2 regions of the Streptomyces incanus genome follow, and region 1 is predicted to be linked to the other one. Evidence: riboswitches for the same ligand, from Rfam matches in the RefSeq annotation. Region 1 holds a riboswitch; the other holds the start of a gene.
What was found. A riboswitch is a leader RNA that binds a small molecule or an ion and turns the genes downstream of it on or off. The one in region 1 is predicted to bind cobalamin.
Positions count from the first base shown of each region.

Region 2: another riboswitch for cobalamin. It lies ahead of ACFP2V_RS22260 (ribonucleoside-diphosphate reductase subunit alpha); the one in region 1 lies ahead of ACFP2V_RS15470 (energy-coupling factor ABC transporter permease).

Region 1 is NZ_JBHSPC010000038.1:37,232-41,317, forward strand. Features, by position in the region: gene ACFP2V_RS15460 (ABC transporter permease) at 1-614, opposite strand, end outside; gene ACFP2V_RS15465 (ABC transporter substrate-binding protein) at 635-2,251, opposite strand; cobalamin riboswitch at 2,512-2,721, shown strand; gene ACFP2V_RS15470 (energy-coupling factor ABC transporter permease) at 2,752-3,522, shown strand; gene ACFP2V_RS15475 (energy-coupling factor ABC transporter substrate-binding protein) at 3,519-3,932, shown strand; gene cbiQ (cobalt ECF transporter T component CbiQ) at 3,939-4,086, shown strand, end outside.
Region 2 is NZ_JBHSPC010000073.1:23,111-27,196, forward strand. Features, by position in the region: gene ACFP2V_RS22245 (DUF3311 domain-containing protein) at 140-406, shown strand; gene mctP (monocarboxylate uptake permease MctP) at 403-2,043, shown strand; partial or broken gene ACFP2V_RS22255 (GNAT family N-acetyltransferase) at 2,103-2,671, shown strand; cobalamin riboswitch at 2,753-2,892, shown strand; gene ACFP2V_RS22260 (ribonucleoside-diphosphate reductase subunit alpha) at 3,017-4,086, shown strand, end outside.

The DNA.
Region 1 (4,086 bases):
TACAGCGTGAACCAGGGCAGTTGGGAGACGGCGAGGACGCCGGCGGGGAGGATCAGGTGGCGTGCGACCTGTCCGGCGGTGACCTGGTCGCTGCCGGTGTCGGTGAGGCCGCCGGCCGGGAGGACGTCCAGTTGGAGGGCGAAGAGCCAGACGGCGAGCAGGGCGATCCAGAAGACCGGCGCGGCCTCCAGGGAGTACGCGAGGGAGGTGACCGTACGGTCGAGGAGTGAGCCGGGGCGGCGGGCGGCGAGCACGCCGAGCAGGGTGCCGAGGAGGACGGCGACGGCGAACGCGACGGCGCACAGCAGCGTGGACCACACGATCCGTTCGCCGATCGCGTCGGCGACCGGTTGCCGCAGCACGCTGGACTGGCCGAGGTCGCCGGTGACGGCGGAGGTCAGCCACTCCCACCAGCGGGCGGCGAAGGGGCGGTCCACGCCGAGGTTGTCCCGGAGCCGGTCCAGGGTCTCCTGGTCGGCGCCGAGGGCGGCGGTGCCGGCGTAGGCCTTGACGGGGTCGAAGGGGGAGGCGGCGGCGATGGCGAACACGCCGAAGGTGACGACGAGGAGGACGGGTACGGCGAGCAGGGCCCGCCGTGCCACGAGGCGGGCCATCGCTCCCCAGGGCGGGGCGGTCACTTCTTCGGCTTCTTCGGCTGCCAGTCCTCGGCGTTCCACCAGGGGCCGCTGGCGAAGCCGTGCTCGTGCGGCTCGACCTGGGTGGTCAGGCCCTCCCAGCGGTCGGCGAGGACGTAGAGGTGGTCGATGTGGGTGAGGAAGGTGTAGCCGGGGTTTTTCACGAGCTCGCGCTGGAGGTCGTCGTAGGCGGCCTTGCGGTCCTCGGGGTCCTGGCTGCGGCGGCCGGCCTCGAGGGCTTTGTCGACGGCGGGGTTGTCGTAGCGGGGCATGTTGTTGAAGCCGTCGCCGGCGAGGGAGGAGTGCAGCAGGGTGTAGAGGCCGAAGTCGGGGTCGCCGGTGCTGCCGAAGCCGGCGAGTACGGCGTCCTTGCCCATCCGGGGTTCGATGACCTCCCAGGTGGCACCCTCGACCTTGACGTCGATGCCGGCCTTCTTGGCGTCGGAGGCGTAGGCGAGGGCGTGGTCCTGGCGGACCTTGTCGCCCGAGGGGTAGAAGAGGGTGAACGTGGCCCGGACACCGCCCTTGGCACGGATGCCGTCCTTGCCGGCCTTCCAGCCGTCCCGGTCGAGGACCTTCTTGGCCTCGGCGAGGTCCTGGGGGCGTTCGATGTCCTTGGTGTACCAGGGGTCGTCGAGGGGCAGCGGCCCGTAGGCGGGGCGGCCGGCTCCGTCGAGGATCTTGTCGACCATGGCCTGGCGGTCCACGGCGAGGTCGAGGGCGCGGCGGATCGCGGTGTCGCCGGTGACCTTGTTCGCGGTGGGGAGGGTGACGGCGCGGAAGTCGTAGGTGGTGGCCTGGTACGTCGTGCGGCCGTCGTCGTTCTCGAAGGTGGCGGCGAGGTTGGGCGGGAGGGTCGCGCCGTCGAGGTCGCCGGAGCGCAGGCGGGTGGCGCGGACGTCGTCGTCGGCGATGACCGCCATGGTGATCTTCTTCACCTCGGGGGCGCCGCCCCAGTAGTCCGGGTTCGCCTTGAAGGTGAGCTTCTCGCCCTTGCTCCAACCGGTGAGGACGTAGGGTCCGGTGCCGATCGGCTCGGTGTTGAAGGCGCCGGTGTTGGGGTCCTGCTCGCCGGCGATGTGCTCGGGGACGATGGGCAGGACGGTGCGGGCGGCGAAGGCCGCGTACGGGTACTTGAGGGTGAAGACGACCTTGTCGTCGCCGTCCGCGCGAACCTTTTCGACGGCGTCCAGTTCGCTCTTGGCGGTGTTGTTGGTCTTGTCGTCGAGCACCGTTTCGTACGTGTAGACGACGTCCTCGGCGGTGAGGGGTTCGCCGTCGCTGAACGTCACGCCGGAGCGGAGGGTGTAGGTGTAGGTGCGGCCGTCGTCGCCGATCTCGGGCAGGGCCTTCGCCAGGGCGGGCTTCAGTTTCAGGTCGGCGTCCCGGGCGAGCAGCCCGTCGAAGATCTTGGAGTTGCCGTCCTTGCCGTAGCCGAGCAGGGGGCTCAGGGTGTCGGGTTCGGAGGGGACCCCGATCACCACGGACTCGGCGGACCCGCCGCCGCCCGCGGCGGTGCCCGAACCGCCGGTGGGTGCCGAGCAGGCGGCGACCACCGCGAGCGCGGCGGCCGTGGTGGCCGCGCCGGTGGTACGCCGTATTCGTCGGGTCGTCATCGAACCTCACACCTCTACTGACCGGAATTCGTTGTTGCATACTAATTGCAGCAAGGTTCTGCCCAGGGCCCCGGTCCCTCATGCCGACGTCTCGACGAAACAGTGGCCGCCCGGGCAGGCGGCGAGGGGGCGGCCGATGTGCCACCTGTGCACATCCACGCCCACCCGCTGTCAGGGCCGCAGGTGCGCGCGGGGGCATGAGCTGCGGACCGCCGTCCGCGCGCCCCCCGTACCCGCTTGTCACCAGGCCGGATCCGGGTCTACTGTCACCACGCCTTGGTGAACGGGAAATCCGGTGCGATACCGGTGCGGCCCTCGCCACTGTGATCGGGAAGTCCGGCTCCGGCCCCTGGTCCTGTCCCCCCGACAGGACCGACGGGCAGCCACTGGGTCCACCTGGGACCCGGGAAGGCGGAGTTCGGGCGGTGGTACCCGTCAGCCAGGAGACCGGCCAAGGCGCGTCAACCATCCACGAGGTGCTGGAGAGGGTCTGCTGAGCCATGCACATTGCCGAGGGTTTTCTGCCACCGGTGCACGCGGTCGCCTGGGGCGCCGCGGCGGCGCCGTTCGTCGTCCACGGAGCCCGGTCGCTCATCCGTGAAGTCAAGGAACATCCCGAGAGCACGCTGCTGCTCGGCGCCTCGGGAGCGTTCACCTTCGTCCTGTCCGCGCTGAAACTTCCATCGGTGACGGGGAGTTGCTCCCACCCCACCGGTACCGGGCTGGGCGCCATCCTGTTCCGGCCGCCGATCATGGCGGTGCTGGGCACCATCACCCTGCTGTTCCAGGCCCTGTTGCTGGCCCACGGCGGGCTGACCACGCTGGGCGCCAACGTCTTCTCGATGGCGATCGTCGGACCGTGGGCGGGGTACGGCGTGTACCGGCTGGCGCGGCGGTACGGGGCGCCGCTGATGGCCGCGGTGTTCTGCGGCGCGTTCGTCGCCGACCTGTCCACGTACTGCGTCACCAGCGTGCAGCTGGCGCTCGCCTTCCCCGACCCGGGGAGCGGGTTCCTTGGCGGGCTCGGCAAGTTCGGCTCCATCTTCGCCGTCACGCAGATCCCGCTCGCGGTGAGCGAAGGGCTGCTGACCGTCCTGGTGATGCGCCTGCTGGTGCAGTCCAGCAAGGGCGAACTGACCCGTCTCGGCGTGCTGTTGACCGGTAAGCGAGCGGCAACGGGAACGACGGCGACGGAAACGGAGCCAGAGCCGGAGACGAAGCAGACGGCGGGCACGACGGGGACGACCGGTACCGGGACGGTGGCTCGATGACCAGGAACGCGAAGATCAACGCCCTGCTGCTGCTCGCCGTGGCCGCGCTCGCGGTGCTGCCACTGGCGCTCGGGCTCGGCGACCACAAGGAGGAGCCGTTCGCCGGGGCGGACGGCGAGGCGGAGACCGCCATCACCGAGCTCGAACCGGACTACGAGCCGTGGTTCTCCCCGTTGTACGAACCTCCGTCCGGTGAGATCGAGTCGGGGCTCTTCGCCCTCCAGGCCGCCGCCGGTGCGGGGGTCCTGGCGTACTACTTCGGAGTGCGGCGCGGGCGTCGACAGGGTGAGGAACGGGCACGGCGGCAGCAGCCGGTGCCCGGTAACGGACCGGATGCCGGACCGGACACCAGCCCGGATGCCGAGTCGGGCCGCCCCGACGAGGCGCTCTCCCCCGGTCCCCGGGCCTGATCGCGCGTGCTGTCGATCGACGCGGCGGCGCACAGCAGTCGCTGGCGCCGCCGCCATCCCGTGGACAAGGCCGTGCTCGGGCTGGGGCTCACCGTGCTCGCGGTCTCCCTGCCTCCTTGGCCGGGCGCGGCCCTGGTGCTGGTGACCGCGCTCG
Region 2 (4,086 bases), on a different contig from region 1:
AATTCACCGCCGTTGAGTCAGCCTTCCGTGGAGTTTAAGTACGCAATCCCCACGAGGGGTTCCGCCCCGCTCCGACGCTGACCTAGATTTCCTGCGCATTGCGCAGTGCAGGAGATCAGCGAGGGGACGGAGTCGTTCGATGTCGCAAGCCCCAGATTCCAGCAGAGGTCCGGTGGTGACGCCCGCGCGCGTCGTCATCGGCGTCTGTCTTCTAGCACCGTTCGTGGCCCTGTTACGGGTCGACTCGTACGCGAGGACCGACCCCGCCTTCATCGGCATCCCGTTCTTCTACTGGTACCAGATGCTGTGGGTGCTGATCTCCACCGCCCTGACGGTGATCGCGTACAAGCTGTGGCAGCGTGACCAGCGTGCCCGCGCGGCGGCGAAGGGCGGTGCCGAGCGATGAACGACGGCGTGAACGGCGTGGCACTCGCCGTCTTCATCTTCTTCTTCGTCCTCGTCACGGCGATGGGTTTCCTGGCCGCCCGCTGGCGCAAGGCGACGAACGAGCACAGCCTCGACGAATGGGGCCTGGGCGGACGGTCGTTCGGTACCTGGGTCACCTGGTTCCTGCTCGGCGGCGACCTGTACACGGCGTACACCTTCGTGGCCGTACCGGCGGCGATCTACGCGGCGGGCGCGGCGGGCTTCTTCGCCGTGCCGTACACCATCCTCGTCTACCCGCTGATCTTCACCTTCCTGCCGCGGCTGTGGTCGGTGTCGCACAAGCACGGCTATGTGACGACCTCCGACTTCGTGCGCGGCCGGTTCGGCTCGAAGGGGCTGTCGCTGGCGGTGGCGGTCACCGGCATCCTGGCCACGATGCCGTACATCGCACTCCAACTGGTCGGCATCCAGGCCGTGCTGGACGTGATGGGCGTCGGTGGCGGCGAGAACACCAACTGGTTCGTCAAGGACCTGCCGCTGCTGATCGCCTTCGGTGTGCTGGCGGCGTACACGTACTCGTCGGGTCTGCGGGCCCCCGCGCTGATCGCGTTCGTGAAGGACACGCTGATCTACCTCGTGATCGCGGTGGCGATCATCTACATCCCGATCAAGCTGGGCGGCTTCGACGACATCTTCGCCAGGGCGAGCGAGGCGTACAGCGGGACCAACCCGGCCACGGGCGCGCCGCGCGGTTCGCTGGTGCCGGGCGAGGCGGGACAATGGACTTACGCCACGCTGGCGTTGGGCTCGGCGCTCGCGCTGTTCATGTATCCGCACTCGATCACCGCGACGCTGTCCTCGCGCAGCCGTGAGGTGATCCGCCGCAACACCACGATGCTGCCGCTGTACTCGCTGATGCTGGGCCTGCTGGCGCTGCTCGGCTTCATGGCGATCGCGGCCGGGGTCGAGGTCAGCAACGGGCAGCTGGCGATCCCGCAGTTGTTCGAGAACATGTTCCCGGCCTGGTTCGCCGGCGTGGCCTTCGCCGCCATCGGCATCGGGGCGCTGGTGCCGGCGGCGATCATGTCGATCGCCGCCGCGAACCTGTTCACCCGCAACATCTACAAGGACTTCATCAAACCGGACGCGACACCCGCGCAGGAGACCAAGGTCTCCAAGGTGGTCTCGCTGCTCGTGAAGGTGGGTGCGCTGGTCTTCGTCCTCACCATGGACAAGACGGTCGCCATCAACTTCCAGCTGTTGGGCGGCATCTGGATCCTGCAGACCTTCCCCGCCCTGGTGGGCGGCCTGTTCACCCGCTGGTTCCACCGCTGGGCGCTGCTCGCGGGCTGGGCGGTCGGCATGGTCTACGGCACGGTCGCGGCGTACGGGGTGGCCTCGCCGACGCAGAAGCACTTCGGCGGCTCGTCCAAGGTGATCCCGGGTATCGGCGAGATCGGCTACATCGGCCTCACCGCCTTCGTGGTCAATGTCCTGGTCACGATCGCCCTGACCTTCGTCCTGAGGGCCGTCAAGGCGCCCGAGGGCATCGACGAGACCCGGCCGCAGGACTACACGGCGGACGCGGGCGATCCGGGCGTCAGCACCGAGCTGCCCCTGGACACGGCTGACACGGCCGCCGACGGCAAGCGCTGACGCGGTACGCGGGTACGACAACGGGCCGCGGATGTCTCCGGCGGCCCGTTGTCGTACCCGTGGGGCGCACTCGCCCCACAGACATCGTCACCCGGCCGGTGGAGCCGTACGAGTTCGAGGAACTCGGTGAACTCACCGCGCAGGCCTGTCTGCGCGACGGGCTGCTCGACTTCGGGGAGAGCGACGCGTACCTCGGTGAGCTCAGGGACGTCGCCGGGCGGGCCGCGGCCGCCGAGGCACCGGTCGCCGTGGAGGGGACCGGAGCGTGTCCCGGGACGTCGGAGGCGGGCGGCGCGGGAAGGGTGCTGGACGGGGTGACGTTCGTACCGCGCGGCGGGCCGATGGCCGATATGGCCGGGCCCGGCGAGGCGGAGATCCGGATGCTCGCGGTTGCCCGCACAGCCCGGCGCCGGGGTGTCGGGGTGTCGGGGAGGCCCTCGTCCGCGCCTGTGCCGACCGGGCACGGGCCACGGAGGGGTGCGTACGGATCGTGCTGTCGACCCGGCGGACGATGCGTACGGCCCACCGCATCTACGAGCGTCTCGGTTTCGTCCGCTCCCCCGGGCGGGACTGGAACCCCGTTCCGCACCTGGACGACATCACGCTGCCCGCCTATGAGCTGACGCTCCGACACCCCTGCGGGCCCTGCACCGCAGCGCCCGCCGGGACACAAGATATGGGACTGCCGACAGCGCCCGGCACAAGATGTATGCTCATGCTCGCTGTCGCCGCAGGGGAATCCGGTGCGAATCCGGAACTGTCCCGCAACGGTGTACTTGTGCGTGTTCGCGTTTCCCGCGTGCCCGCACGGGCTTCAGTCCGAGGACCTGCCGACAGTGCGCCCGGCCGTCCGGTCCGGGTGCCCGACGTCCGGGCCTCGCGGAATGGGCCGGTGGACGCGTGGCACGTTCGCGTGCCCGTGTGCTGCCCCCGCCCTCGCCGAGGCCCCGTGCCGAGCGAGGGAGAGCCCCACGTGACCATCGCGCCAGCCGATCCTGCTTCAGCGGTCGAGGTGAGCGACGGCCCCGGTGCCGCGCTGCTGCGGACCCTGACCGAGCTGACCGCCGATCTCCCCGACGCCGACCCCGGCCGGGTCGCCGCCGCCGCGCTGCGCGGCCGGTCCGCCCATGCGGACGAGGCCGAGCTGCGCGAGCTGGCCACCGAGGCGGCGGCCGGGCTCATCTCCGAGGATCCCGTCTACTCCCGGCTCGCCGCCCGCCTGCTGACCCTCGGCATCCGCGCCGAGGCCGCCTCGCAGGGTGTCACGTCGTTCACCTCGTCGATCGCCGCCGGGCACCGCGAGGGCCTCATCGCGGACCGGACCGCCGAGTTCGTCCTGCTGCACCCGGACCGTCTTGACGCGCTGATCGACCCCCGCGCGGACGACCGCTTCGGCTACTTCGGGCTGCGCACCCTGTACAGCCGCTATCTGCTGCGGCATCCGGTCACCCGCAAGGTCGTCGAGGCACCGCAGCACTTCCTGCTGCGGGTCGCCGCCGGTCTCGCCGAGAACGGCACCCCCCGCGCGGTGGACGAAGTCGCCGCGCTGTACGGCCTGATGAGCCGCCTGGAGTACCTTCCCTCCTCCCCCACCCTGTTCAACTCCGGTACCCGGCACCCCCAGATGTCCTCCTGTTACCTGCTCGACTCCCCCAAGGACGAGCTGGACTCCCTCTACGACCGCTACCACCAGGTGGCCCGCCTCTCCAAGCACGCCGGCGGCATCGGCCTGGCCTACTCCCGCATCCGCTCGCGGGGTTCGCTGATCCGCGGCACCAACGGGTACTCCAACGGCATCGTCCCGTTCCTGAAGACCCTGGACGCCTCCGTCGCCGCCGTGAACCAGGGCGGCCGGCGCAAGGGCGCGGCGGCGGTCTACCTGGAGACCTGGCACTCCGACGTCGAGGAGTTCCTGGAGCTGCGCGACAACACCGGTGAGGACGCCCGCCGTACGCACAACCTGAACCTCGCGCACTGGGTGCCGGACGAGTTCATGCGCCGGGTCGACGCCGACACCGCCTGGTCGCTGTTCTCCCCGTCCGA